Regions from separate parts of the Arthrobacter sp. NicSoilB11 genome, predicted to be linked through region 2. Evidence: riboswitches for the same ligand, from Rfam matches in the RefSeq annotation. Region 2 holds a riboswitch; the other holds the start of a gene.
What was found. Region 2 has a riboswitch for glycine ahead of gcvP (aminomethyl-transferring glycine dehydrogenase). Riboswitches for the same ligand answer to the same signal wherever they lie in the genome.
Positions count from the first base shown of each region.

Region 1 (14,422 bases), 360 kb from region 2:
GCCGCGGATCGCGAGCAGCCCGGCGAGTTCGCCCTGCGAGCCCGCGTTGGGCTGGATGGACACCTGGTCATACCCGGTGATCTCGGCGAGGTCCGCTTCCAGGCCGGCGATGAGTTCGCGCCAGCCTTCGGTCTGGGAGTCCGGGGCGAACGGGTGGATCGAGGCGAACTCCGGCCAGGAAATGGCTTCCATCTCGGCCGTGGCGTTCAGCTTCATGGTGCATGAACCCAGCGGGATCATGGTGCGGTCCAGCGCCAGGTCGCGGTCCGAGAGCTTGCGGATGTAACGCAGCAGCTGGGTTTCGGACCGGTGCGTGTTGAAGACCGGGTGCTGCAGGTAGGCCGAGGAACGCAAAATAGTGTCGGGCAGTTCGAATCCCTGGGCGTCACCCACCGGACCGGCGCCAAAGGCGACGGCGACGGCGGAAAGTGTTGCCGCCGTCGTCGTCTCATCAACGGAGACGCCCACCGTGTCCGGATCGATGAAGCGCAGGTTGATGCCGCGGGCTTCAGCGGCGGTGATCACCTTGGCGGCCTTGCCCGGAACGCGGACGGTGAGGGTGTCGAAGAAGGAGTCCGTGACCAGTTCGCGGCCCAGTGACGTGAGTGCTGTTGCCAGGACCCTGGCCTTGTGGTGGACGGTCTCTGCGATCGCCTTCAGGCCGTCGGGGCCGTGGTAAACGGCGTAGAAGGAGGACACGATGGCCAGCAGCGCCTGGGCGGTGCAGATGTTGGATGTGGCCTTCTCGCGGCGGATGTGCTGCTCGCGGGTCTGCAGTGCCAACCGGTAGGCAGGCGTGCCGGCGTTGTCCTTGGAGACGCCCACGATCCTGCCCGGGAGGGTACGTTCCATTCCCTTTTGGACGGCCATGTAGGCGGCATGGGGGCCGCCGAAGAACAGCGGCACGCCAAAACGCTGGGTGGAGCCGACGGCAATGTCCGCGCCCTGCTCGCCCGGAGGTGTGATCAGTGTCAGGGCCAGCAGGTCCGCAGCCACGGTGACCAGCGCGCCCCGGTCCTTGGCAGCGGCGATCACGGCGGATTGGTCCCACACGCGGCCGGAGACCCCGGGCTGCTGCAGCACGACGCCGTTGATGTCGCCGTCGGGCAGGCCCTTGGACAGGTCGGCGACCTCCACCTCGAAGCCGAGCGCCTCCGCCCGGCCCAGCACGATGGCGATGGTCTGGGGGAGGCAGTCGGCGTCGAGCACCGTCTTGCCGTCCTTCGCGGGCTTGGTCTTGTTGGCGCGGCGCATCAGCAGCACGGCCTCGGCCACGGCCGTTGCCTCGTCCAGCAAGGAAGCGTTGGCTACCGGGAGCGCCGTCAGGTCCTGCACCATGGTCTGGAAGTTCAGCAGCGCCTCAAGCCGGCCCTGGGAAATCTCCGGCTGGTAGGGCGTGTAGGCGGTGTACCAGGCCGGGGATTCCAGGATGTTGCGGCGGATCACCGGTGGAGTCACGGTGTCGTAGTAGCCCTGGCCGATCATCTGGACTGCCGTCTTGTTCTTGGCGGCAAGCTTCCGCAGTTCCGTGAGGACTTCAACCTCGCTGAGGGCGTCGGTCAGCTTGAGCGCAGTTTCCTGGCGGATGGGCGCGGGGACGGCCACGTCAACCAGGCCATCCAGGCTGTCGTAGCCGATGGCCTTGAGCATGGTGTCGATGTCGGCCTGGCGGCGCGCGCCGATATGGCGGTCAACAAACGATGTTGGATGCGAATGAATCGTCATGAGGAACTCCAGATCTGGCCGGCCGAAGGTGGCACGGCGTGGGATGGGTTCCTCCCCGCTCTGTATTGGACCTGAGAGATTCCGCGTTGCCTGCTGTTGGCAGGGGACCGCTTGCACCGTCGGTGAACCAGGCAGAAGCCTGATTGCTTTCCAGAGTCGCCTCGCCGTGACGGTACGGGGGCCTGAGAGATTCCTGGGGAGGATTTGCTCCTACGGCGCCTGACCGGTGTTTCGCCGGGAGGACTCTCCCGTCACAGCTCGAAAGGCTTATTCAAATGTGGGTGATTCGGCTCACAAGGTACCGGGATAGACCCGTCCGTGGCAAATCGGGCGGCTTCCGTGCGGGGCTCGAGGGGCACGTGACGCCGTTCTTCCCCGCTTGTGTCGGGAGGGGTTTGACATTCGATCGTGACGGACACCACACTGAACCCCGGGAATGGCGCCGCCGGTGGCTGGCTCAGCGTATCCGGAGCAGCCCACCAGTCGGTGCCTGTCCCATTGCATGACCGGCCGTGGCCCAAAAAGCCTGCGGCTTCCAACTGAATACGCCTTCGACCTGCGGCGGGAGAGCCCTGCCGGGTACATCCAGCAGGCGCCGTAGGAGCAAACCCTCCCCAGGAAACTCTCAGGCCCACGTACCGCCGCGGACAGGCAACTCTGGAAAGCAGCCGGGCATGACCCTGGCTCACCGGCGGTGCAAGCGGCTTTTGCTGCGGAAACTCTCAGGTCCACTACAGAGCGGGGAGGAACCAAATCTTTTGCGGCACCCAAAAGCCGCTTTATCGATGGAGTTCCTCATGGCGATTCATCCCCCCACGTCCAACGGCGAACCAGCCCGCAGCCAAGGCGCTGCCACGGCAGCCCGCAGCGAGCCTCCCCACCTGGAGCGGCAGCTCACCAACCGGCATATCCAGCTCATCGCCATCGGCGGCGCGATCGGCACGGGCCTGTTCATGGGTTCCGGCAAGACCATCTCCGCGGCCGGCCCATCCGTGATCTTCGTATACATGATCATCGGCTTTATGCTTTTCTTCGTCATGCGGGCCATGGGTGAACTGCTGCTCAGCAACCTGAACTACAAGTCCTTCAGTGATTTCGCCGCCGATCTCCTGGGGCCGTGGGCCGGATTCTTCACCGGCTGGACGTACTGGTTCTGCTGGGTGATCACCGGAATCGCGGACGTCATCGCCATTGCAGGGTACTCAAAGGAACTTTGGCCGGCGCTGCCACTTTGGATCCCGGGCCTGGCCACGGTGGGCATCCTGCTCCTGCTGAACCTCGCCACCGTCAAGGCGTTCGGCGAGACCGAGTTCTGGTTCGCCCTCATCAAGATCGTCGCCATCGCAGCCCTGATCATCGTGGGACTCTTCATGATCTTCACCGGTTTCCAGAGCGACGCGGGCACCGCAAGCTTCACCAACCTGTGGAGCCATGGCGGGTTCTTCCCCAATGAGTTCATGGGCTTCGTGGCCGGATTCCAGATCGCAGTCTTCGCCTTCGTAGGCATCGAACTGGTGGGAACCACCGCCGCCGAGGCCAAGAACCCCGAGCGCACGCTGCCCAAGGCCATCAACGCCATCCCCGTCCGCGTGCTGCTCTTCTATGTCGGTGCGCTGGTCATCCTGATGGCGGTCACCCCGTGGACCCAGTTCGCCGCCGGCCACAGCCCCTTTATCGGGATGTTCTCCCTGGCCGGCCTCGGCGCCGCGGCCACGGTGGTCAACCTGGTGGTCCTGACTTCGGCGATGTCCTCCGCGAACTCCGGCATCTACTCCACGTCCCGCATGGTCTTCGGCCTGGCCCAGGAAGGCGATGCCCCCGGTATCTTCAGCCGGCTCTCCACGAGGAAGGTGCCCAGCAACGCGCTGTTCCTGTCCTGCGTCCTGCTGCTGTCCGGCGTCGTACTCATGTATGCCGGCCAGGATGTTGGCATGGCCTTTGAAATGGTGACCACCGTGTCTGCGGTCTGCTTCGTCTTCGTCTGGTCGATCATCCTCGCCAGCTACATCTCCTTCCGGCGCCGCCGGCCGCACCTGCATGCGGCGTCGAAGTTCAAGATGCCCGGTGGCATTCCCGCCGTGTGGGTGGTGTACGCATTCTTCGCCTTCGTCCTTTGGGCCCTTACCACCCAGCCCGACACTCTCGTTGCACTGCTGGTAACCCCCATCTGGTTCGTCATCCTGGGCGTGGCTTGGGCCATTCTGCGGCGCCGTCCCGCCCACCTGGCCCGCTTCGAGGTCTTCCGTGCCGAGCTTCAGGCAGACCAGGCCACTGCCGCGCGCAGCGGCGGCCAGGACGCCGGGGCGGCGGGGCGCGAGGTCCAGCAGGCCGGGAAGTAACGTCCGACGGCGGGTTGCAGCGGCGGCGGTGAGGTGCAGGTACCGCATCCTGCCGCCGCAGCCCGCCGGACGAAGCCACGGCCCGGAAGTTAAGCATGCTTAGTGTCTATCCACATAGGATGGAAAGGCACGGCAGCCTAGCCGCTGCAGGTCGATTTGAATGAAGGTGACCATGGCCCGGCGCAGCAACCCCGCAGTACGCATCGCACAGGAAACCGCCCACAACGCAATGTTTGACGCCGAGGGCAAGCCCAAGCCCGGCGTCCACAACATGCTCCTGAAAGCAGTGCAGATCCAGCGGCCCCTGGTGGTTGGCTACATCCGCAGGCTCCAGAAGAGGCATCCGCGGGCGACGGCCGCGCAGCTGGCGGACATCGCAGAGCGCGACTACCTGCGGGCTGTTGCCGGAGGGGGAGCCCTGGTGGGTGCCACCGCCGTCGTCCCCGGCGTTGGAACCGTGGCGTCGCTGGGACTTTCCGCAGCCGCCACCGTTGGCTTCCTGGAAGCCACAGCCCTGTACGCAACTTCGCTGGCTGAACTGCACGGCATCCGTCTGACCAACCCGGAAAAGGCCGGCACCATGGTCATGGCCATCATGCTCGGCGAGGAGGGCACCGCCCTGCTGGGCACGCTCAGCGGCCAGGCATCCGGCGGCGCCACCAACACCTGGGGCAACGCGCTGTCCAAATCCATGGTGGTGCCGGGTTTCGGCAGCGTCCGGAAGAGGATCCAGCATGCCTTCCTCAAGAACCTGCTCAAGCGCCAAGGGACTGCCTTGTTCGGGCGGGCCCTCCCGTTCGGCATAGGGGCCGTTGTCGGCGGAGCCGGTAACCTCGTGATGGGCCGTGCGGTGGCCAAGAATGCCCGGGAGGCGTTCGGGCCGATGCCGGACACCATTCCCGGGGAGCTGACTTCCGCTGCCGGGCCGGACAACCTGACGCTGGAAGGCAACATCATTGGATCTCAACGCTGACGTAGGCCAATCATTCGGCTCCTGGACCGCGGGAGGCGATCCGGCGATGCTCCAGCTGGCAACCAGCGCCAACGTAGCCTGTGGCCTCCACGCGGGGGATCCCGTCACCATGCTCGACAGCTGCAGGGCCGCGTACGAACTTGATGTCACCGTCGGTGCGCACCTGGGCTACCGGGACCTGGCCGGCTACGGGCGCCGCATGCTTGGCATGAGCTTCGACGAGCTCTTCGGGGACGTGCTGTACCAGCTGGGCGCGCTCGACGGGGTTGCGCATGCCGTGGGCGCCTCCGTGGACTATGTGAAGGCGCATGGAGCGCTGTACGACACCACGATCCATGACGCCGAGCAGGCCTCCGCCGTAGTGGCTGCGGTCAACGCCTACGATCCAGGCCTTCCGTTCCTGGGCTTCCCGGGCTCGGAGCTGCTGAAGCAGGCCAAGGAAGCCGGGCACCCGGTGTTCGTTGAGGCTTTCGCCGACCGTGCCTACCTCGCCGACGGCAGCCTGGTGCCGCTCTCCGAGGACGATGCCGTCCTGTACGACGTCGATGCGGTGGTCGAACGGGCCGTCCGCCTGGCCACGCAAGGCGAAGTGGTTGCCGTGGACGGATCCGTAATTGCGGTACGGCCCGACTCCCTGTGCATTCACGGTGGGACCCCTGACGCCGTAGAAATGGCGGCCCGGATCAGGGCAGGACTTCAGGACGCAGGCGTCGGGTTGGAGTCCTTCGCGTAGGAGCCTGCAGCCGTACGGCGGGCCGACTTCTTTCCAACAATTCCAGCGTCACTCCAGCCCTCCGTGCCGCCGTCGTACGCCTTATCGACACGCACATTCCTTTTCGCACCCCAAATATCCCCAGCGAAAAGGAAGATGCGCAGCGCCAAGATGAATCTGCAGCGAAAAGGAAGATGCGCAGCGCCAAGTCCACCCGGGACCTACAGCAGCGGAAAACTACCCAAAGATCAGCTGTGCCACCGTGAAAATCCCCAGCCCGGCCAGGGACCCCACCACGGTGCCGTTGATGCGGATGAACTGCAGGTCCTTACCCACCTGGAGCTCGATCTTCTGCGAGGTTTCCTCGGCATCCCACCGAGCCACGGTGTCCGTAATAACGCCTGCGATGTCCGAACGGTAGGTGCGGACCAGGTACCCGGCGGCGTCACCGATCCATGCGTTGACCTTCCCGGCCAGTTCGGGGTCGTCCACGAGCCGTGACCCAAAATCGCGCACCGCAGCCTTGAACTTGATGGTGAGTTCGCTGTCCGGATCATCCACGGCGCCCAGCAGCGCGTTCTTGACCGTTCCCCAGGTCCGCGAGGCCAGTTCGCGCACTTCGGGGTCGCCCAGGACCTGCGCCTTGATGTCTTCCGCGCGCGCAATCATCGCGGGGTCATGCTGCAGGTCCTGTGCCAGGTCGTTGAGGTACTTGTCGATTGACTGCCGCACCTGGTGGCGGGGGTCAGCCTGGACGGCACGGACGAACTTCAGGATCTCGATATAGACCTTGTCGCCCACCAGTCCGTCCACGAACTGCGGAACCCACGTGGGGGAGCGGTCGGACACCAGGCGGGTGACGGTTTCGTGGTTATCGTCCACCCAGTCCGCCGCGCGGTCCACCAGCAGGTCCACCAGCGTGTGATGGTGCCCGTCATGGAAGATGCGCTCCGCCAGCCTGCCCACGGGAGGTCCCCACGGCGGGGTGAGCAGATGCTTGCGCACCATGCCCTCGATGACGGCCTGGACGTCGTCGTCATTCAAAACCTTGAAGGCGCCGCGGATAACGGCAGCTCCCTCCTTGGCCACGCGTTCGGCACCACCAGGGCCAGCCAGCCAAACGCCGGCCCGGCGCGCGATGTTGACGCTGGCCAGCTTCTCCTGGACCACCTGCTCGGAGAGGAAATTGGTCTCCACGAACTCGCCCAGCGAGGCCCCGATCTGGTCCTTCCGGCGGGGAATGATGGCGGTGTGGGGAATCTTGATGCCCATGGGGTACTTGAACAGGGCCGTCACGGCGAACCAGTCGGCCAGCGCGCCCACCATTCCGCCCTCGGCCGCCGCGCGCACATACTGCAGCCACGGGTAGTCCTTCTGCAGCGCGAACGCAAAGACAAAAATCACGGCCATGGCGATCAGCAGGCTCAGCGCCAGCAGCTTCATCTTCCGCAGCGCTGCCGCTTTCTCGGCGTCGCCGGCACCGGGCTGGCGGCTTACGACGGCGCCTGCCGCCATAGTGCCAGGGCGCACCTGCTGCGCGGCCTCGGCGGGGGAATCCTGCGTGGTTGGCCCAGTAGTTGCCTCAGAGTTCACCTGCATGTGCCAAGCCTAGCCCCGAAGGCGGGGGCCGGTCGGCTACCGTGTGTCCATGACAATTGACGAGTCAGTGCCGCAGCGGCCGCTGGTCTTTGCCCATCGTGGTTCCAGCGGCGCATACGCCGAACACACCCGGGCCGCCTACCTGCAGGCATTGGCTGACGGGGCCGACGGGGTGGAGTGCGACGTCCACCTCACCCGGGACCAGCACCTGGTCCTGCTCCATGACGCCAACCTGGACCGGACGTCGGACGGGACCGGGCCGGTGGCTGAACGGACCCTGCGCGAGCTGCACCAGCTGGACTTCTCATCCTGGAAGGGGGTCCGCATTCCCGAAGAGTATGGAGCACGTTCGGAACAGCTGCTGACCCTCCCGGAGCTGCTGGACATCCTCCGCGGGGCGGGCCGCCCGGTGAAACTCGCCATCGAGCTCAAGCATCCCAGTCCCTACCAGCTCAAACTGGAGGACCGCGTGCTGGAGGTGCTCCGCAGCGAGGGCTGGGACCCGCAAAGCTCCACCGTGGACAACGTGGCCGTGACCTTCATGAGCTTCAGCCCGGACTCGGTCCGCCACCTGCTCCAGTCCGTCCCGCCGCAATACATCTGCCAACTGGTGGACGACCTCACCATCCATGAGATCCGCGGCGGGCTGGGCCTGGGCCTCATTACGGGGAGCGCCGTCGCCAACCTCATGAAGGCCACCCAGCTGGAGGGTGAACGGATCCTGGACGACCGGGAAGTAGGAATGGCCGGCCCCGGCATCGACTACGTCAGGGAGCGCCCGGCCACAATCCGCCGATGGCTGGACTCCGGGCGGCGCTTCCGGGTGTGGACCGTGGACTCCCCGGAGGATGTGGCACTTTGCCAGGAGCTGGGCATCCACGAGATCACCACCAACGTGCCGGCCCGCGTCCTGGACCAGCTCCACGCAGCCTCTCCGCAGGGAAAGTAGGGCGGACGTGGACGCGCACCACGTCAATCCGCTCCCGTATTCGCCCCGACGCTGGTGGGCCGGCGCCCTCGACGTCGAAGGCCTGGCACTGTACTCGGTGGGAGCCGCGGCGGAAGCGCTGAACCTGTATGCGCGCACGCCCGGCCGGTTCAGCACTACGCCGGCGCTTACCGCGGCTGCCTTCGATTCCTTCGGCCACCTGCGGATTGCCGGACGCAAGCCACAGGGCTTCGCGCCCCTGTCGGGCTTCCGGCAGACCCGCGATGGCTGGATCCGGCTCCACGCCAACTACCCGCACCACGAGCAGCGGCTGCTGCGCGCCTTGGGAGCCGCCTCCGCGGAAGGGGCGGAACAGGCTCTTCGTTCCATGGCGGCGCTTGAGGCTGAGGCCGCCATCCAGGGCCACGGCGGGATCGCTGCGGCCGTGAGGACGCGTGACGAATGGCTTGCGTCCGGCATGGGCCGGGCGGCGGGATCCGGACCCTGGATTGCCGTGGAGCATACCGACGGCACCACGGCCCGTCTGGGACTGCAGGACTTTGCCGCGGCGGCTACTACGGCAGGCGGCGAGGGCATCGGTGGCGGCCACAAACCGCCGCTGGAGGGGCTGCGGGTCCTGGACCTGACCCGGGTGATTGCAGGGCCGGTGGCCACCCGCCTGCTTGCAGCATTGGGAGCCGACGTCCTGCGGATCGACCCGCCAGCCTTCCCGGAAATCGAAGACCAGTTCGTGGACACCGCGTTCGGCAAGCGCAGCGCGGAAGCCGATCTGGGGCTTCCGCAGAACCAGCACAGCCTCCAGCAGCTCCTGGCCCGCGCCGACGTCGTGGTCACGGGTTACCGGCACGGCGCCCTGGACCGTTTCGGGCTCAACCCGCGGGAACTGCTGGCCTCGCACCCTCGGCTGGTGGTGGTCACCCTCAACAGCTGGGGGAGCGCCGGGCCATGGAGCGGTATGCGCGGTTTTGACAGCATTGTCCAGGCCGCCTGCGGAATCGCGCACGTGTACGGGAAGGACAATGACGACGGCGGGTGGCGCCCGGGTGCCCTGCCTGTCCAGGCGCTGGACCACGCCACAGGATACGGGGTGGCTGCGGCGGCCGTCCGCCTCCTGGACCGACGCCGGGAGGCTGGGATGGGTGCCTGTGCGCAATTGTCCCTGGCCCGCACCGCCGAGGAACTGTTTTCCCTTCCAATGGGCACCGAAGCAGGGGACACCGAACCAGGGGTCACTGACGGCCCGGCAGAGCTACCCGGACCCCACCACAACTCCATGGACAGCACCTACGGGCAGCTCCGCTACGTCGGTCCACCGTTGCTGGACGCGGGCCGGGCGGTGGACTACCTGTCCCCGCCGCCCCCGTATGGAAGCTCTCCGCCCGCCTGGAATTGAGGGACCTTGCCTCACAGGCCGGTTTCTGGCGGCCACCGTGGCTGTGATTGAGTGGTTCCATGCCTCTTCCCTGGTCCGGTCCTGCAGTCAGGGGCTTGTCCGTACCGAACTGTTCCCTTCAGGGCCCCGCCGTTCAGACCCTGTCCGCGGCTGCCATGGGAGCCCTCCTGCTGGCCAGCGCGGGCAAGCACTTCAGGGATCCCGGCTTCTACCGCGACGTCGTTCCGGACTACCTCTGCCGCCGGGACGCGGAACCGGATCCGGAACCCGGTGCGGCCCACACTGTGGTGCCCAACCATCCTGTGCCCAACCATCCCCTGGCCGTCCTGTCCCGGGATGAGTGGATCGCCGTGAGTGGACTGCTGGAGTTGGCCGCCGCCGTCGGAATCCTCCTCCCGCCCACCCGGAAGCTGACCGCCACCGCCCTCACAGCGATGTTTGCCGCATTCCTGGCGGGACACGCTGACGCACTGGCGAAGGCTTATGGTCCGCAGGGTACGCCCCGCCGGCGGAAGATCCACACCGTGCGGTTGCCGCTCCAGGCACCGTTGATCCTCTGGGCCTGGAGCCTCCGGAAGCCCATCCAAAAGGCACGCAAACCTGGAGGCTGGGTGTGAAACTCCTGGCCTCGCCGGCGGTCAGGGTGGGGATTTCCATCAGCATCGCCACCGGCCTTTATGGGGTGTCCTTCGGAGCGCTCGCAGTGACCTCGGGGCTCAACCTGTGGCAGACCATGGCCCTGAGCCTGCTCCTCTTCAGCGGTGGTTCGCAGTTCGCGTTTATCGGTGTGGTGGCAGGTGGAGGTTCGGGCATCGCCGCAATGAGCGCAGCAACCCTGTTGGGCATGCGCAACGGCATCTACGGCATGCAGTTGAACGCACTGCTGCGGCCCACCGGCTGGCGTAAGTTTGTCGGCGCGCAGCTGACCATCGACGAATCAACGGCCACCAGCACGGGCCAGACGGACCCGGCCGAGCAGCGGCGGGGATTCTGGACTGCAGGGATTGGCGTCTACGTGCTGTGGAACCTCTTCACCGCCGTGGGCGCGCTCGCCGGGAGCGGACTGGGCGATCCCAAGCAATGGGGGCTCGACGGTGCCGCGGTGGCCGCCTTCCTGGCGTTGCTCTGGCCGAGGCTTAAGGGCCGCGAGCCCATTGCCATCGCGGTGGTGTGTGCGGTGGCCACCGTTGTCGCCGTTCCCTTCGTGCCGGCGGGGGTGCCCATCCTGGTGGCCGCCCTGGTGGCCGCGCTGGTGGGCTGGTTCAGCCACGGCCGGCGCGACGAGGGCCTTGAGCCGGACGTCGAGCCCTATGGCGGACACCGTGACCATCACCCTGGCCGGCAGCAGGACGCAAGCCGCCCGTATACGGGTGCGCAGGGGAGCGAAGGCACGGATCCGGGGGCAGGCGCATGAGCCTGTGGATCTGGCTGCTTCTTGCCTGCGCGCTGGCGTACGCCTGGAAGATCGTGGGCTACTTCGTGCCCGCCAGGTTCCTCGAGGACCAGCGCACATCCCGGGTTGCGGGCACCATGACCATCGGCCTGCTGGCCTCCCTTACCGTGGTGAATGCCGTCGTGTCTGGCCAGGGACTCGCGGCTGACGCCAGGCTGGGGGCGCTTGCCGCGGCCGCACTCGCGCTGGCGTTCCGCGCACCCTTCCTGGTGGTGGTCATCGCCGGGGCCGGTACCGCTGCCCTGCTGAGGGCATTGGGCTGGAGCTAGTTTGGCAGGCGTCTGCATAAATTAGTGATGGGGGTCACTTCCCCGGCGCGGCGGCGGCTGTACTATGAAATCGGCTTATGCAGTTGGCCATGGCATTCCTACGAACGGCGACCATGGAAAATCAGCTGTATCCCGCAGGCGGCTTGGCGGGCAGACCCCGCCACAAGGACGCCCGACGGCGGGCGGGCCTCCCAGCCAAACGCTTCTTCAGGCGCTTTTCCCGCCTTTCGGACGTGCCGGAAGAGGACCTGGAAATTCTCGCCCAAAGGCTCCGGGAGGCATTCGACCTGGACCCGTCGTCGTCCGTTCCAGCGCTGCAGGCCCTGGTGCGTCAGGAACTCCGCAAGCGGGCAGACGCGGGCAACGCCTAGCGGGCCAGCATCGCGGGGCCAGGTGTGGTGGACTGGAGGAGATGCAGCCCACACCAGGCGGCCACCAAAGGAGGAATCGAGATGGACGAACAGTCACGGCCTGATAAGCCGCAGGACGGCCAGGGCACAGAGGACACCGAAGGGAAGGCTGGGGAAGCGCGCAGCACTGGAATTCCTGCCGCTGAGCAAACCGGCAAGCTGCGGCCCGCCTACCTGGACCCCCGCGGCTCCGAGGCAACGCGTGAATTACGGGACACTGCACGGCGGCGCCGGGATGCCGAGGAGAAACTCCAGCAGCACCTGATGGAGGCGAAGCACCACATCCCCAACGAGTTCCATGAGCACCATGACCACGAACCCCAGTCACACGGGCATCCTGAGCCAGGACAGCCATCAGAACAGCCCCGGCCCGGCACCCAAGGCGGAGAAACCGGCACTGGAGAAAACGGGGAAAATCCCTGACGGAACGCTCCCGATACCGGGGAAACACTCCTGACAGCCGGGCAGCGCCGGCCGGCTGTCAGGGGCTCGATACAGCGGTAGCTACGCCACGCCGTGGGCTGCGCCGTCGGGCGAGACCGACCTGCGGCAGCTTTCTTCCACGCCCATCTCGTACCACACCTGCGCGCCGAACTCGGGCTCGGGGGTATCAAGGTTTTGGTACAGGGCGTCAAGCAATTCGACGAGTTCCGCGGTTGTCAGCGCAGGGAGGACTTCTTCTGGCCCGCGGGCGTCAGTGAGGTAGTGGAAGAGTTTTGATCTGGTCATCGCAGCGCGGCGGTTGCAGGGTGGATACGCAGGAAAAGTTCCATGGGTCGCTCCATCTCGGACTATTCGAGGCTGGCTGCCTAACCCCGCTCTGAGTTTATTGCACGTGTTGTGTGCCGACAATGGTGCCCCCGGGGATGCCGGGTACTGCGGCAGCAGGGACGGGCACCAGCGCGGGAAGCGGGCGTGGCGGGCGGACCGTACGGATGGCGTCCTCGACCAGTGCCAGCGGACGGCGCCATGCATCGGAGCCCGGCTCCATGGTGTCGACAACGCCGATCAGCATGGCCAGCAGCCGGAACATGTCCGTCATGGTGATGTCCGTGCGCAGGCTTCCCTGGCCTTGCCCGCGCACCAAAAGGATGCTGATCGACTCCATGAGGGACCCGGTAATGCCGGTGAGGAGTTCGCGCCGGCCCGCCACAGCGCACAGCAGGTTGGCGTCGTCGCTTGCCGCAGCCATCAGGGCCTCGAGCACGCGCAGCAGCCCGGCAGCGGCATCGATATCGGCCAGGGCGCCGTCCATGACGGGATCCACGGTAAGCCGGAGCTGCCGGTTCAGTGCCGCCAGGACCAGTTCTTCCTTGTCCGCGAAGTTGCGGAACAGGGTTGCGGGGCCAACGCCCGCGGTGGATGCGATGGTTTGGAGCGGTACTTCCGGGCCGAACTCCCGGAAGCACTGGCGCGCCGCCGTGATGATTTTGTCCACGTTCCGCGCTGCGTCTGCGCGGAGGGGCTTACGGGCGACTGCGAGGCTCATGCCCAAAAGGGTAGCAACGGAGTCTTCGGCCACCATGGTTACTCCGGGGTAGGAGCTTATGTGACGGCGCGCTCCCGCGTTTGGGCCTGCGGCAGTCCGGGGACCGCGTGCGAAACTTGGAGGCATGTTGCTTGCATTTTCTGTTGCTCCGTCAGGCGTTCCCAGCGAAGGTTCCCGGCCAAACGATGCGTCCGTGCACGACGCCGTTGCAGCCGCCGTGAAGATCGTCCGGGAATCCGGGCTGCCCAACCAGACCGATTCCATGTTCACCACCATTGAGGGTGAGTGGGATGAAGTGTTCGACGTCGTAAAGCGCGCCACCGAGGCGGTCGGACGCTACGGCAGCCGCGTCTCACTGGTGATCAAGGCCGACATCAGGCCCGGTTACAGCGGCGAGTTGACGGCAAAGGTGGACCGCCTCGAAAACGCCCTGGCCCAGGAGTCCTAAGCCTGTCCTGAGCCTCCGCGCCGGGGCTGGCGTGGGCCCGGCTAAAGTGTCTGGACCGCCGGAACGCCGCGTGCCAAACTGTGCCCATGTTCGAGCACAAACCCCGGCCGGAATGGATTGCCACCGAGGAGTTCCTGTCCCGCACCGTGGTGCATCCGGACGAGGCGGTCCAGCAGGCCATCCGCACTGCGGCTGACGCCGGCATGCCGGCCATTGAGGTGGCGCCAAACGCCGGGAAGCTCCTGAAGCTCCTGGTCCAGTTGTCCGGCGCCCACCGCATCCTGGAGATCGGGACCCTGGCGGGTTACAGCACCATCTGGATGGGCCGCGGCCTTCCCCACCACGGCAAGCTCGTCACCTGCGAATACCTGCCGCAGCATGCAGAAGTGGCGTGGGCCAACATCGACGCCGCCGGCCTGGGTGAAAGGGTGGAAATCCGGCTGGGCCCCGCGCTGGAAACCCTGGCTGCCCTCGAGGAAGAGGACAGGGAGCCGTTCGACTTCATCTTCATCGACGCCGATAAGCAAAACAACAGCCGCTACCTCGACTGGGCCGTCAAGCTGGGCAGGCCGGGTGCGGTGGTGGTCCTGGACAACACGATCTGGGAAGGGGCCGTCCTGGACCCGGACATGGACCCGGTGAACGCGCCAGGAATCATCGACG
Region 1 covers NZ_AP024657.1:479,315-493,736, forward strand. The annotation lists gene gcvP (aminomethyl-transferring glycine dehydrogenase) at 1-1,725, opposite strand, end outside; glycine riboswitch at 1,886-1,986, opposite strand; glycine riboswitch at 2,278-2,376, shown strand; gene cycA (D-serine/D-alanine/glycine transporter) at 2,523-4,064, shown strand; gene LDO14_RS02320 (hypothetical protein) at 4,237-5,037, shown strand; gene LDO14_RS02325 (5-oxoprolinase subunit PxpA) at 5,021-5,770, shown strand; gene LDO14_RS02330 (DUF445 domain-containing protein) at 5,987-7,348, opposite strand; gene LDO14_RS02335 (glycerophosphodiester phosphodiesterase family protein) at 7,398-8,297, shown strand; gene LDO14_RS02340 (CoA transferase) at 8,305-9,690, shown strand; gene LDO14_RS02345 (hypothetical protein) at 9,846-10,307, shown strand; gene LDO14_RS02350 (AzlC family ABC transporter permease) at 10,304-11,104, shown strand; gene LDO14_RS02355 (AzlD domain-containing protein) at 11,101-11,412, shown strand; gene LDO14_RS02360 (hypothetical protein) at 11,646-11,783, shown strand; gene LDO14_RS02365 (hypothetical protein) at 11,865-12,245, shown strand; gene LDO14_RS02370 (hypothetical protein) at 12,327-12,551, opposite strand; gene LDO14_RS02375 (TetR/AcrR family transcriptional regulator) at 12,649-13,311, opposite strand; gene LDO14_RS02380 (thiamine-binding protein) at 13,436-13,759, shown strand; gene LDO14_RS02385 (O-methyltransferase) at 13,846-14,422, shown strand, end outside.
Region 1: another riboswitch for glycine. It lies ahead of gcvP (aminomethyl-transferring glycine dehydrogenase); the one in region 2 lies ahead of gcvP (aminomethyl-transferring glycine dehydrogenase).

Region 2 (14,422 bases):
TACGCGGACGCCACCGGCCTGCAGCTGTCCACTATCGGCTCGGAGCAGGGCCCGGCCCTGGGATCGGCCATCCACGCCGCCGTGGCCGCGGGTGAATACGCGGACATCCGGGAAGCCGCCGCCGCCATGGGCGCCGAACCCGGCGAGGTCTACACGCCGATCCCGGAAAACGTTGCCGCGTACGAGGAACTGTTCCAGGAATACAGGGCACTGCACGACTACTTTGGCCGCGGCGGCAATGACGTGATGCACCGGCTCAAGGCCATCCAGCGCAAAGCCGCCCGGGCCAGCCTGCCCGGCTCCGCCGCCGAACCTGCCGTGGGGGTCTCCGCATGAGCACCGACACCGGGATCCTGGAAACCATCGCCCGGGTCCGTGAGGAAGTGTGTGCGCTGCATGCCGAGCTGACCCGCTACGAACTGGTGGTGTGGACCGCAGGCAACGTTTCCGCCCGGGTGCCGGGCACCGACCTCATGGTTATCAAGCCCTCCGGGGTCGCCTACCAGGACCTGACCCCGGAACAGATGATCGTGACGGACCTGCACGGCATGCCCGTCAGGGGCACCAACGTCGGTGGCGGCGGGACCGTGGACTGGGGCAACCCGCCGCTGTCGCCGTCGTCGGACACCGCAGCGCACGCCTACGTGTACCGGCACATGCCGGAGGTGGGGGGCGTGGTGCACACCCACTCCACCTACGCCACTGCCTGGGCTGCCCGGGGGGAGGCCATTCCGTGCGTGCTGACCATGATGGGCGATGAGTTCGGCGGCTCCATCCCGGTGGGCCCATTCGCGCTGATCGGGGACGACTCGATCGGCCACGGGATCGTGGAGACGCTGAAGAACTCCAATTCACCGGCGGTCCTGATGCAGAACCACGGCCCCTTCACCATCGGCAAGGACGCCCGCTCCGCGGTGAAGGCCGCCGTGATGTGCGAGGAAGTGGCCCGCACCGTCCACATCTCCCGCCAGCTGGGCGAACCGCTGCCCATCGACCAGGGCTCCATCGACTCCCTCTATGCCCGCTACCAGAACGTCTACGGCCAATAAACAACACAGGCCAGTAATCCACGGCGCCGTCATTACACAACTTCCCAGGAGAATCCATGAGCACCGCAGCAAGCACCTCCCTCGACGGCTACGAGGTCTGGTTCCTCACCGGCAGCCAGCACCTGTACGGGGAGGAGGTCCTCAAGCAGGTGGCCGCCCAGTCGCAGGAGATCGCCAACCAGCTCAACGCCAATTCCGCCGTCCCGGTCAAGATCGTCTGGAAGCCGGTCCTCACCGATTCGGATGCCATCCGGCGCACCGCCCTGGAGGCGAACGCCGATGATTCCGTGATCGGTGTGACCGCCTGGATGCACACGTTCAGCCCGGCCAAGATGTGGATCCAGGGCCTGGACCTGCTGCGTAAGCCCCTGCTGCACCTGCACACCCAGGCCATCCGGGACCTGCCGTGGGCGGACATCGACTTCGACTTCATGAACCTGAACCAGGCCGCGCACGGCGACCGCGAGTTCGGGTACATCCAGTCCCGGCTGGGCATCGCCCGGAAGACCGTCGTCGGGCATGTCTCCAACCCCGAGGTGGCACGCCAGGTGGGCTCCTGGCAGCGCGCCGCCGCCGGCTGGGCCGCCGTCCGCACCCTTAAGCTGACACGCTTCGGGGACAACATGCGCAACGTCGCCGTCACCGAAGGCGACAAGACCGAGGCGGAGCTGCGCTTCGGCGTCGCCGTGAACACCTGGTCCGTCAATGAGCTCGCGGACGCCGTGCACGGCGCGGCGGAGGCCGACGTCGACGCACTGGTGGCGGAATATACGGACCTTTACGACGTGGTGCCGGAGCTCCGCGCAGGCGCGGCCAGGCATGAATCGCTGCGGTACGGCGCCCGGATCGAGCTGGGCCTGCGCAGCTTCCTCGAAGCCAATGGCTCCGCCGCGTTCACCACCTCCTTCGAGGACCTGGGCGCGCTGCGGCAGCTTCCCGGCCTCGCCGTGCAGCGGCTCATGGCCGCCGGGTACGGGTTCGGCGCCGAAGGCGACTGGAAGACCGCCATCCTGGTGCGCGCCGCGAAGGTGATGGGTGCCGGCCTGCCCGGCGGTGCGTCCCTGATGGAGGACTACACGTACCACCTGGAGCCCGGGTCCGAGAAGATCCTGGGCGCCCACATGCTGGAAGTTTGCCCCTCCCTCACGGCGTCGAAGCCGCGCCTGGAAATCCACCCGCTGGGCATCGGCGGCAAGGAGGACCCGGTCCGCCTGGTGTTCGACGCCGATGCCTCCCCGGGCGTCGTCGTCGCCCTGTCCGACATGCGGGACCGTTTCCGCCTGGTGGCCAACGCCGTCGACGTGGTTCCCCTGGACCAGCCGCTGCCAAACCTGCCCGTGGCCCGCGCCCTGTGGCAGCCGAAGCCGGACTTCGCAACCTCCGCCGCCGCCTGGCTCACAGCCGGCGCAGCCCACCACACCGTGCTCTCCACCCAGGTGGGCATGGACGTGTTCGAAGACTTCGCCGAGATCGCCAAAACCGAACTGCTGACCATTGACCACGACACCACCATCCGGCAGTTCAAGAAGGACCTGAACTGGAACGCCGCCTACTACAAGCTGGCAGGCGGGATCTGATCCAATGGCACGGCTGAGCTCCCGGCGCCCGCCACGGACAACAACCCCGTGACGCACGGCAAACCACGCCGGCTGCCGAGGCTTGAGGACGTGGCGGAGCTGGCCGGGGTCTCACACCAGACCGTGTCACGGGTGGTCAACAACCACCCCAACGTGAGCCCGGGGACGCGGGAAAAAGTGGAAGCGGTGATAGCCCGGCTCGGCTACCGCCGCAACACCGCAGCCCGGAGCCTGGTCACCCGGCGCTCGCAGACCATAGGCGTCCTGGGCAGCGAGCTCTCCCAGTACGGTCCTGCCAATACATTGCTGGGCGTGGAACGCGCTGCGAGGGACGCCGGATATTTCGTCAGCGTCGCCGCGTTGCGGGAGGTCAGCCGGGACGCGATCCTGGACGCCGTCAGGCACTTCCTGGACCAGTCGGTGGACGGCATCGTGGTGATCGTTCCGCACCTTGAGACGCTGGCCGCCCTGGCGGAACTTCCCATCGGGGTCCCGGTGGTGGCCGTTGGACCCGAGGGGAATGACACTGTTGGCGGCGTCAGGGTGGACCAGCGCCGCGGGGCCGAACTCGCCGTGCGGCACCTCATTGGGCAGGGGCACGTCAGGATCGGGCACGTCGCGGGCCCGCAGGACTGGATCGATGCCGTGGCGCGTGCCGACGGCTGGCGGTCCACCCTTGCCTCCGCAGGACTCGAGGCGGACCTGATCATCGAAGGTGACTGGAGCGCCGGCAGCGGCTACGCCATCGGCCGACGGATCGCGGCCACCCGCCGGGCCACCGCCCTCTTCGTGGGCAACGACCAGATGGCCCTGGGAGTCCTGCGCGCCCTGACCGAGGCCGGCATCAAAGTGCCGCAGGACGTGTCCGTGGTGGGCTTCGACGACCAGCCCGAGGCCGGCTATTTCAGTCCGCCGCTGACGGTGGTCCGGCAGGACTTCGAGGAACTGGGCCGGCGGTGCATGCAGATGATGTTGACGGCGTTCAGCGGCGCGGAAGGACCCCGGACACTTGTCGTGGAGCCGGAACTCGTCCTGCGCAGCAGCACGGCACCGCCCGCCTGAAGAACCCGCCTGCCGAATCCGGCCGGAGATCCTGCCGGCAGCTGATTTAATCCGGGGGAGACCGGCGCGAAACGTGGCCACAACAATCGCTGCGTAGTTTTCAGTGCATGACGGCTACCCTGCTCATCCGACTCCGCGACTGGCTGCTGGACACCTTCACCTACGAATCCGAGTCCAGTGCCGCCGGCGCCATGGCCGACGCCACCCGGTGGGGCTGGCTTCCGGCCTTGAGCGGAGTGTCCCTCGGTGCCGACCAGGCCCGGTCCGGGCATGCAGGAACAGCGGGCGGAAGCGGCAGAATGTCTGCTTAGCCACACTATTGCGCCGGTAGCGCGATAATGCCCTAAACTGCTGCACTGAGGTGCCTGAAATGGCGCTGCGCAGCAACGAAAGTGAACACGCTATGGCTACCGATTACGATGCTCCACGCAAGCAGGAAGAAGAGTCGCCGGCCGACTCTCTCGAGGCCCTCCAGGCGTCACGGGGCGGCAACGCGCAGACCGCGGTTATCGATGTCGACGAGAACGACACCGCTGAAGGCATCGACCTGCCCGGCGCCGATCTGTCCAATGAGGAACTGACCGTCATTGTGGTTCCCGAGCAGTCCGATGAGTTCACCTGCTCGTCGTGCTTCCTGGTCCGGCACCGCTCCCAGGTTGCCCGTGAAAAGGACGGCCTGAAGTACTGCCGCGACTGCGAAGGCTGAGTGTCTTCCTGATTTTTGCCGGCGCCGGCCACCTCCCCGAGGTGGCCGGCGCTGCTTTGTCCCCGGACGCCGTCGTTATCAAAATGCCCCCTCGTTTCCCGGTCCGGACACTCCTACGCTGGAAGCATCCAATGGTCTTTAGTCGTGGATGGCACTGCTATGAAGAAGTTCCTCACCTGGCTCGCGGCAATCCTGTTGGCTTCCGGGCTGGGAATCGTGGTCCAGGCGCCCGCCTCGGCGGCGCCCTACTGCGGCCTCACATGGGGCTCCCTTGCGAAGACCGGGCAGGATACGGGGACCGCATCGGTCACCAATGTCCGGACCGGGCAGCACTACTGCTTCGACCGGCTGGTGGTGGACCTCAACGGGCCCGCCGTGTCCTACACGGTGCAGTATGTGCCGCGGATTGAGCAGGAAGGCTCCGGGGCCTTCATCCCGGTACGGGGCGGCGCGCGCCTGCATATCAGCATCAAGGCGCCGTCCTACGACCAGAACGGCAACCCCACCTACAACCCGGCGGACAAGGCTGAACTCAGCAACGTGGCCGGCTACCAGACGTTCCGCCAGGTGGTTTCGGCCGGAAGCTTCGAGGGGTACACAAGCCTCGGTCTGGGCGTCCGGGCCCGCCTGCCGTTCCGGGTCTTCACCCTGGCCGGTCCCGGCCCGGGCTCGCGCCTGGTGATCGACGTGGCGCACTACTGGTGAAAACGAAAAAGGTGCCGTGCCCCTGATGGGGGCACGGCACCTTTTTCGTTCAGGCAGCGTTGTGGCGGCCTCCAGCGATCTATTCCGGCACTACCAGCGCGGGGGTGTCCCGCTTGAGGGTTTCGCCGCGGAAGAAGCCGGGGTGCGTGCGGGACATGACCAGCATGACGACGGCGCCCAGGGCCAGGATGCCGATGCCCAGGATGAACACCAGGCCCACGCCGAAGACCTCGGAACCACTGCCGAACTCCGGCGCCAGGCTGTCCACGGCGGTCTGGACGAACACCACGAACAGGCCCACGCCGCCCACCACCGGGCATACCAGCCGCAGCAGGAAGTGGCGGGTGCTGTTGAACAGGCTGTGGCGGAAGTACCAGGTGCAGGCCAGCGCGGTGAGGCCGTAGTAGAAGCAGATCATCAGACCCAGGGCCAGGATGGTGTCATTCAGGACGTTTTCGCTGACCACGTGCATCACCGCGTAGAACCCGGCGGACAGGATGCCGGCGGCGATGGTGGCGTAGCCCGGCGTCGCGAACTTCCTGCTGATCCGGCTGAACGGTTCAGGCAGGGCGCCGTAGTGCGCCATGGCCAGCAGGCTTCGGGACGGCGACATGAACGTGGACTGGAGGGAGGCCGCGGAACTGGACAGCACGGCGAGGGACATCAGGATGGCGAAGGGGCCCATGATGGGGGAGGCCAGGGCCGTGAAGATGTTCTCTTGGTTGTCGGCGTTGTTCAGGCCGTTGCCGGTGTCCCCGACGCCGGCGAACATCATGGTGGCGATGCTGACCAGGAGGTAGATGGCCAGGACGATGACGGCGGTCAGGGTGCCGGCCAGTCCGGCCGTCTTCTGGCCGTTCGCTGTTTCCTCGTTGACCGTGAGGCACACATCCCAGCCCCAGTACACGAAGATCGACAGCGAGATGCCGGCGGCAATCTGGCCGAACGTCTCGATCTTCGTGACGTCGAACCAGTCCCAGCTGAACGGGATGGCCGTTTCGGACGTGGACCAGTTGGCGAAGGCCATGGCGACGAACAGGCCCAGGACCAGAAGCTGGAAGCCCACCAGGCCGTACTGCACCACCTTGGTGGTGTGCAGCCCGCGGTAGCTGACCCAAACAGCCAGCGCCACGAACACGAAGCAGGTCAGGACGTTCAACGCTTTGTTGCCGGCCAGGTCTGCCAGTTCCGGTGAGCCGGTGAGCTGGGACAGGAAGAGGTAGAAGAAGTCGACGGCGACGCCGGCCAGGTTGGACAGCACGATGATGTTGGCGGCCAGCAGGCCCCAGCCGCCCATCCAGCCGACCCAGGGGCCGAAGGCTTTGGTCACCCAGGTGAAGGTTGTGCCGCTGTCCGGGGAGTCGGCATTGAGCTCCCGGTAGGCGAGCGAGACCAGGATCATGGGGATGAACCCGATCAGGAAGATGACTGGCAACTGGAGTCCGGCTTCATTGACGGTGGGTCCGAGTGCGCTGGTGAGGGTGTAGGCGGGGGCGATGGTTGAAATGCCCAGGACGACGACGGCGAGGAGCCCGAGCTGCCCGCCCTTGAGGCCTTTGGCGCTGACGCCGTCCGCGGACGGGGCGTGGGCGTGCGGACCGGGTTTGGCCGTACTGGTGCGGATTGTCTCTGTCATGGCACCACTTTCTGGAAGGCTGTGAGACGGAGGTCACTATATGAATGGCGTTCATTTAGTATGGGGGTGCCGGACCTGTGATGCAAGACGCAATATGAATCACATTCGTTTATGACTTCCTTTCCAAATTAGTAAGCTCACTGAGAAATTGCCGAAAGCCCTGCCGCCGCTAGGTGCTCGGCTGGTAGCGTCGGCCGTATTGGACCACTTGAGGAGGACGCATGAAAGCTTCACCGACACTGACCAACAATCTGCAGGCTGTCCTGGCCGACCTGATCGAACTGCACGTCCAGGGCAAGCAGGCGCACTGGAACATCGTGGGCACCAACTTCCGCGACCTGCACCTGCAGCTTGATGAGATCGTCGACGCTGCCCGCCAGTTCGCCGACGACACAGCCGAACGAATGCGCGCCCTGCATGCACTCCCGGACGGCCGCAGCTCCACCGTTGCCGAAACCACCAGCCTGGCCCAGTTCCCTGAAGGGCTGATCAGCACTACGGATGCCATCGAGCGGATCGTTGCTGCCATGGAAGCCGCCGTGGGCACCATGCGCAAAGTCCATGACGAGGTGGACGAGGAGGATCCCACCTCCGCGGACCTCCTGCACGAGTTCATTGCCCGGCTGGAGCAGTTTGCCTGGATGGTACAGGCTGAAAACATGAAGCCGACCGCCAAGGTCACAGCCGCCGACTCCAAGTAGCCGGCAGCCACCCGCCTGGACCCTTTGGGCGCCTGGTATCGGAATTAATCCGGTACCAGGCGCCCTTTTTGTTTCGCTTGGTTAGGCCGCTTTCGGCACCTTCCGCAGCACGACGGCGGCGAGGACTGCCGCCGTCGCCATCAGTACCAGCCCAATTGCCGCAGTGATGTGCACGCCGGAATCAAACGCTGACGCCGCAGCGTCCCGGACGGTGTCCGACAGGGAAGCGGGCAGCAGGTTTGCTGCTTCCACTGCGCCGGCAAGTGTTTCCCTCGCGCTGTGCAGGGAGGAGCCGGGCAGCATGCCGTCAAGGCCTGCGGGCAGCCGCAGGTTCTGCTGGTAGGACGCCGTCAGGATGGAGCCCAGTACCGCCGTGCCCAGCAGCGACCCCACCTCGTAGCCGGTCTCGGAGATTGCCGCGGCAGCGCCTGACTTCTCCGGCGGCGCGGACCCGAGGATGAGGTCGTTGGAGATGGTTTCGGCCGTACCCACGCCCAGTGCAAGGACCAGCAGGGCTGCCAGCAGCAGCGAGGGGCCGCCGTCGTGATTCCCGAATGCCACCATGGTGTAGCCGGTGGCACTGAACGCCAACCCCGCAGCCACCACGTATCCCGGGCGGACCTTGCGGACCAGCGGCACCACCACCAGGCCGGCCACCACCGTGGCGGCCAGTGCCGGGATCATGGCAACGCCCGCTGCGGACGGCGTCATTCCCTCGAGGAGTTGGAGGTGCTGGGCGAGGAACAGGATGAAGCCGTTGAAGGAGAACAGGGCAAGGATGTTGGCGCTGATGGCCATGCTGAACACCCTGTTCCGGAACAGGGACATGTCCAGCAGGGGGTGCGCCAGCCGCTGCTGCCGCTGCACGAACACCGCCCCCATGGCCAGGCCGAAGGCGATGGCGCCCAGACCTGCCGCCCCTGGACCTTCGGTGGCAACTGCCTTGATCCCGTAGACAACGGGCACCATGACCAGCATGGAGAGCAGGATGCTGGGGATGTCCACCTTGCCGGGTGCCGGATCCTTCGATTCCGGGATGAGGGCCGGTCCAAACGCCAGCAGGGGGACCATGAGGGGGACCGCCACCAGGAAGACGGCACCCCACCAGAAGTGCTCCACCAGCCAGCCGCCGAAGATCGGACCCAGGGCCGCGCCGCCGGAGAATCCGGCGGCCCAGATGGCGACGGCCAGCCTGCGGCGATTGGGCTCGGGGAAAATGTTGCGGATCAGCGACAAGGTGGACGGCATCAGCATGGCGCCGAAGAATCCCAGGGCGGCGCGGCCGGCGATGAGCCATTCCGGCGCGGGTGCAAAAGCCGTCGCAACGGACAGCGCGGCAAAGCCGATGCTGCCAAGGATGAGCAGCCTCCGCCGCCCAATCCGGTCGCCGAGGCTTCCCATTGATACCAGCAGCCCGGCCAGCACCAGGGGGTAGGCGTCAACGATCCACAGCAGCTGCACGCCTGTGGGTTCCAGGGCCCGGGCGATGGCCGGCAGCGCGAACGTCAGTGCGGTGTTGTCCACCGCCACCAGCAGCACGGGAAACATCAGCAGCCCCAGCGCCAGCCAGTCGCGCCACGGAGGACGCACGGAAGTGCTGCTTGCCTGCCCGGTTGCAGAACTCTCGATGGAAGTGGTCATGAGATAACTATACCGTCCGGACGGTATAGTTTAAAAATGCGACGGTTTTCCTTATTCCTGCACGGGGGAGGGCATGATGGAGGGCATGCCCCGAAAGCCTGTTGCCCGTGACGCGGTCCTTGACGCCTTCGAGTCCCTGCTGATTGAAGTGGGTGAGCGGGCGGCCACCCTCGATGCCGTGGCGCGCAGGGCCGGCGTATCCAAAGGCGGCCTCCTCTACCACTTTCCCAACAAGGAAGCCATGATTGCCGTGTTGCTCGACCGCCTGGAGGGCCTGGCGGGCGAGGATGCCGATGCCATGGCGTCGGCAGCTGAAGGCGCCGCGGCCTACTTCATCCGTTCCTCGGTCTGGGCGGATACCCCTTTGGACCGTGCCATCGTGGCCGCCACCCGGCTTGCAGAGGTGGCCCACGAGGAGACGCGGCGCCGCTTCGCGGCCATCCAGCAGCGCTGGCTGGACGAAATTGCTGCGGATGTGGGACCTGGGCTGGCCAAGGCAGTCCTCTATATGGGGGACGGCCTGTACTTCAACGCCATGCTGTCCGTGGCCCCTGCGCCGGCCGGGGGAGCGGCCGCTGACGTGGAGGAACTCCTGGCCGCGCTGGAACGGCTCCGCAGGTAGCTCCGTCATTTGCCGGGAGGGGTTGCCGCGTAGGACAATAGAAAGTTGTGAGGGCTGTCACCGGCCTTCATGATCCAACAAATGAATAGCCTTTGATCTGCGGCGGGAGAGTTCTGCCGGAAGTACAGGCAGGCGCCGTAGGAGCAAATCCTCCCCAGGAATCTCGCAGGCCCCCGTACCGCCGCGGCGAGGCACCTCTGGAAAGCAGCAGGCAGTCTTATTCTCTTTTGGAGAGGTAGGGACTGTTGTGCTCACCGACGGTGCAAGCGGGTCCTGCCCAGGCAGGGAACGCGGAAACTCTCAGGTCCAATACAGAGCGGGGAGGAACCCGAATAGCTGTGGCGTACCCTTCGCCGCCTGAGTAAATGGAGTTCCTTCGTGTCGGTTACCCCAGCCTCCACCACTTTCGTAGACCGCCATATCGGCGCGCGCCGCCAGGCCGACGTCGACACCATGCTCAAAGCCGTGGGCTACGACTCGGTCGATTCCCTTGTGGACACCGCGGTTCCCAAGGTCATCCGCCAGGACACCGCCCTTCGCCTGCAGGACGCCCTCAGTGAGGTTGAAGTCCTCACGGAACTGCGGAAGCTTGCCGCCAAGAACAAGACGGCGGTGCAGCTGATCGGCCAGGGCTACTACGACACCGTGACTCCGCCGGTGATCCGCCGCAACATCCTGGAATCCCCGGCCTGGTACACCGCCTACACGCCCTACCAGCCGGAGATTTCCCAGGGCCGGCTTGAGGCGCTGCTGAACTTCCAGACCATGGTGCAGGACCTTGTGGGCCTGCCCATCGCCAACGCTTCGCTGCTGGATGAAGCAACGGCGGTGGCCGAGGCCGTGCTGCTGATGCGCCGTGCCAACAAGACCAAGCCCGCGGCAGACGGCAAGACCGTCCTGGACATCGACGTGCTGCCGCAGACCATCGCCATCGTGCTGGGGCGTGCGGAGGCGCTCGGCTTCGAGGTGGAGGTCGCCGACCTGTCCAAGGGCCTGCCCGAGGGCGACATCAACGGGATCGTGCTGCAGCAGCCCGGCGCTTCCGGCCGCGTCTGGGACCAGTCCGCGGTGATCTCTGCAGCGAAGGACCGGGGCGCGCTGGTCACGGTCGCTGCGGACCTGCTGGCCCTGACACTGATCACACCTCCGGGCGAGCAGGGCGCGGACATTGCCGTCGGCTCAGCCCAGCGTTTTGGCGTGCCGCTGTTCTTTGGGGGCCCCCATGCCGCCTACATGGCTGTCCGCAAAGGCCTGGAGCGTTCCTTGCCTGGCCGCCTGGTTGGGGTGTCAAAGGACGACGCCGGCACGCCTGCCTACCGGTTGGCCCTGCAGACCCGCGAGCAGCACATCCGCCGCGAGAAGGCCACGTCCAACATCTGCACCGCCCAGGCGCTGCTGGCCATCGTTGCGTCCATGTACGCCGTTTACCACGGCCCCGACGGACTGAAGGCGATTGCCCAAACGGCGCACCGCCACGCCCGTAGCCTGGCGGCCTCGCTTGCGGCCGCCGGCGTCGAGGTGCTGCACACGAGCTTCTTCGACACCCTTACGGTCCGGGTCCCCGGACGGGCTGCTGGCATCATCGCCGACGCCGAGGCGCGGGGCATCAACCTGCGCAGCGTCGACGCCGACACCGTAGGCATCGCCCTCGATGAAACCACGACGGCGGCCATCGTCGCCCAGGTTGCCGACGTCTTTGGCGCCACGGTTGCCGAGGTCCAGGGCTTTGGGCTGGAGGCCGCCGTCGAGCGTTCCTCCGACTACCTGCAGCACCCGGTCTTCAACACGCACCGGTCTGAAACCCAGCTGCTGCGTTACATCCGCAAGCTCTCGGACCGCGACCTGGCGCTGGACCGCACCATGATCCCGCTGGGTTCATGCACCATGAAGCTGAACGCCACGGCCGAGATGGAAGCCATTTCCTGGCCGGAGTTCGCCTCGATCCACCCGTTCGCCCCGGACTCCCAGACCGAAGGCTGGCGCGAACTCATCGCCGGCCTGGAAGCGGACCTGACCACGATCACCGGGTATGACCAGGTGTCCATCCAGCCCAACGCGGGCTCGCAGGGCGAGCTCGCCGGGTTGCTCGCGATCCGCGGCTACCACCATTCCCGGGGCGAGCAGCAGCGCAACGTGTGCCTGATCCCGGCCTCGGCGCACGGCACCAACGCCGCCTCCGCCGTGCTCGCGGGCATGAAGGTGGTGGTGGTTGCCACGGCTGCCGACGGCACCATCGACCACGACGACCTGACGGCCAAGATCGAGGCCAACAAGGACGTCCTGTCCTGCATCATGATCACCTACCCCTCCACCCACGGTGTCTACGATGGGGATGTCCGCGAAGTCTGTGACGCTGTGCATGCTGCCGGCGGCCAGGTCTACATCGACGGCGCCAACCTCAACGCCCTGGTAGGGCTGGCCCAGCCGGGCCAGTTCGGCGGGGACGTGTCCCACCTGAACCTGCACAAGACCTTCTGCATCCCGCACGGCGGCGGGGGACCCGGCGTCGGGCCCGTTGCCGCCAAGGCGCACCTGGCACCGTTCATGCCGGGCGACGCGAACAAGGCGGCGCACGAAGCCGGGCACGGTGTGGCGATCTCGGCGTCCCGGTTCGGTTCGGCCGGCGTGCTGCCGATTTCCTGGGCCTACGTGAAGCTGATGGGCGGTGAGGGCCTGACCGAGGCCACCAAGTCCGCGCTGCTGGCGGCCAACTACGTCGCGTCCCGCCTGAACGAATACTTCCCGGTCCTCTACACCGGTGAAGGCGGGCTGGTGGCGCACGAGTGCATCCTGGACCTGCGCGAACTCACGGCGAAGACGGGAGTCACGGCCGAGGACGTGGCCAAGCGGCTGATCGACTTCGGTTTCCACGCCCCCACCCTTTCGTTCCCTGTCGCGGGCACGCTGATGGTGGAGCCCACCGAGTCAGAGGACCTGGCCGAGATCGACCGCTTCATCGAGGCCATGATCAGCATCCGCAAGGAAATCGACCAGGTGGCCAACGGCGACTTTGCTGTAGCGGATTCACCCCTGCGCCGCGCACCCCACACGGCGGCCGCCGTCGTCAGCTCTGGCTGGGACCGCGCCTACCCGCGGGAGCAGGCGGCGTTCCCTGCCCACCACAAGCAGGACAAGTACTTCCCGCCCGTGGGACGCATCGACGGCGCCGCAGGTGACAGGAACCTCATCTGCTCCTGCCCGCCGCTGGAAGACTTCGAAAACTAAGGACCGGCGCCATGACCGAGAAATACACCGCGCTTTACGACGAGCACAAGAAGCTTGGAGCTTCCTTCACGGACTTCGGCGGGTGGCAGATGCCGCTGAAGTACAGCTCGGAGCTTGCTGAACACCATGCCGTGCGCCGGGCTGCCGGCCTGTTCGACCTCTCGCACATGGGCGAGGTCTGGGTGACCGGCCCCGGCGCCGCCGCCTTCCTGGACTACGCCCTGGTGGGAAAGATCTCCGCCATGGCCGTGGGCAAGGCAAAATACTCGCTGATCTGCAATGAGGACGGCGGTATCGTCGACGACCTCATCACCTACCGACGCCCTGCCGCGCAGGACGGCACCGACGTCTTCCTGGTGGTCCCCAACGCGGGCAATGCCACCGTGGTGGCCGCTGCCCTGCAGGAACGGGCCGCCGGGTTCGATGTTGTAGTGGAGGATGCCTCAGCCCGCACGTCGCTGATCGCCGTCCAGGGCCCCAAGGCCCAGGAACTCCTGCTGCGCCTGGTCCCGGCCGCGCAGCACGCACTGGTCACTGAGCTGAAGTACTACGCCGCCGTCAGCGTGCCGCTCCTGGTAGGCGGCGCCGGAAAGGAACTCCTGCTTGCGCGCACCGGGTACACGGGTGAGGACGGGTTCGAAATCTTCGTGGGCAACGGCGATGCCCCCGCGCTGTGGCAGTCACTGATCGCCGTCGCCGACGACAGGGAACTGACCCCGGCAGGCCTCGCCTCCCGTGACTCCCTGCGCCTCGAAGCGGGAATGCCCCTGTACGGCAACGAACTGTCGCTGCAGGGCGACCCGTTCGCCGCCGGCCTCGGCCCCGTCGTCGCGCTCTCCAAGGAAGGCGACTTCGTCGGCAAAGCCGCCCTGGCCGCCAAAAAGGAAGCCGGAGCCGGCAGCACCTCCGGCCGCCGCCTCGTTGGGCTCAAAGGCCAGGGCCGCCGCGCCGGACGCGCGCACTACCCCGTCCTCAAGGACGGCGCCACGGTTGGCGAAGTCACCTCCGGCCAGCCGTCGCCCACCCTTGGCTACCCCATCGCCATGGCCTACGTCGACGTCGAATACTCGGCACCCGGCACCGCCCTCGACGTGGACCTCCGTGGCAAGGCGGAGCCATTCGAAGTCGTCGACCTCCCGTTCTACAAACGCCAAAAGTAAGCCCTGTACCGCACCGTGGCCGGCTTCGGGTCCGGCTCTGCCGGCCCCTGGTGCGCATGGACCGGTGTGTCGAGGCTGACAGGACGTACAGGAAGTGGGTTGAGCGGCAACCGAACCAGATTTAGTTAGGAAATACCCCGTTATGGCTGTTGGAGTCTTTGACCTGTTTTCGATCGGGATTGGGCCTTCGTCGTCTCATACTGTGGGGCCGATGCGGGCTGCTGCGGTGTTCGCTGAGGAGCTCAAGGGCCTGGGTGTCCTGGGTGATGTGGCGGGGTTGCGGGTTGATTTGTATGGGTCGTTGGCGGCGACGGGTCATGGGCATGGGACGATGACCG
Region 2 covers NZ_AP024657.1:836,957-851,378, forward strand. The annotation lists gene araB (ribulokinase) at 1-336, shown strand, start outside; gene LDO14_RS03970 (L-ribulose-5-phosphate 4-epimerase) at 333-1,049, shown strand; gene araA (L-arabinose isomerase) at 1,106-2,626, shown strand; gene LDO14_RS03980 (LacI family DNA-binding transcriptional regulator) at 2,675-3,688, shown strand; gene LDO14_RS03985 (hypothetical protein) at 3,796-3,999, shown strand; gene LDO14_RS03990 (DUF4193 domain-containing protein) at 4,092-4,394, shown strand; gene LDO14_RS03995 (hypothetical protein) at 4,554-5,099, shown strand; gene LDO14_RS04000 (APC family permease) at 5,179-6,735, opposite strand; gene LDO14_RS04005 (DNA starvation/stationary phase protection protein) at 6,957-7,436, shown strand; gene LDO14_RS04010 (MFS transporter) at 7,518-9,077, opposite strand; gene LDO14_RS04015 (TetR/AcrR family transcriptional regulator) at 9,163-9,699, shown strand; glycine riboswitch at 9,793-9,890, shown strand; glycine riboswitch at 9,917-10,024, shown strand; gene gcvP (aminomethyl-transferring glycine dehydrogenase) at 10,078-12,924, shown strand; gene gcvT (glycine cleavage system aminomethyltransferase GcvT) at 12,936-14,084, shown strand; gene LDO14_RS04030 (L-serine ammonia-lyase) at 14,227-14,422, shown strand, end outside.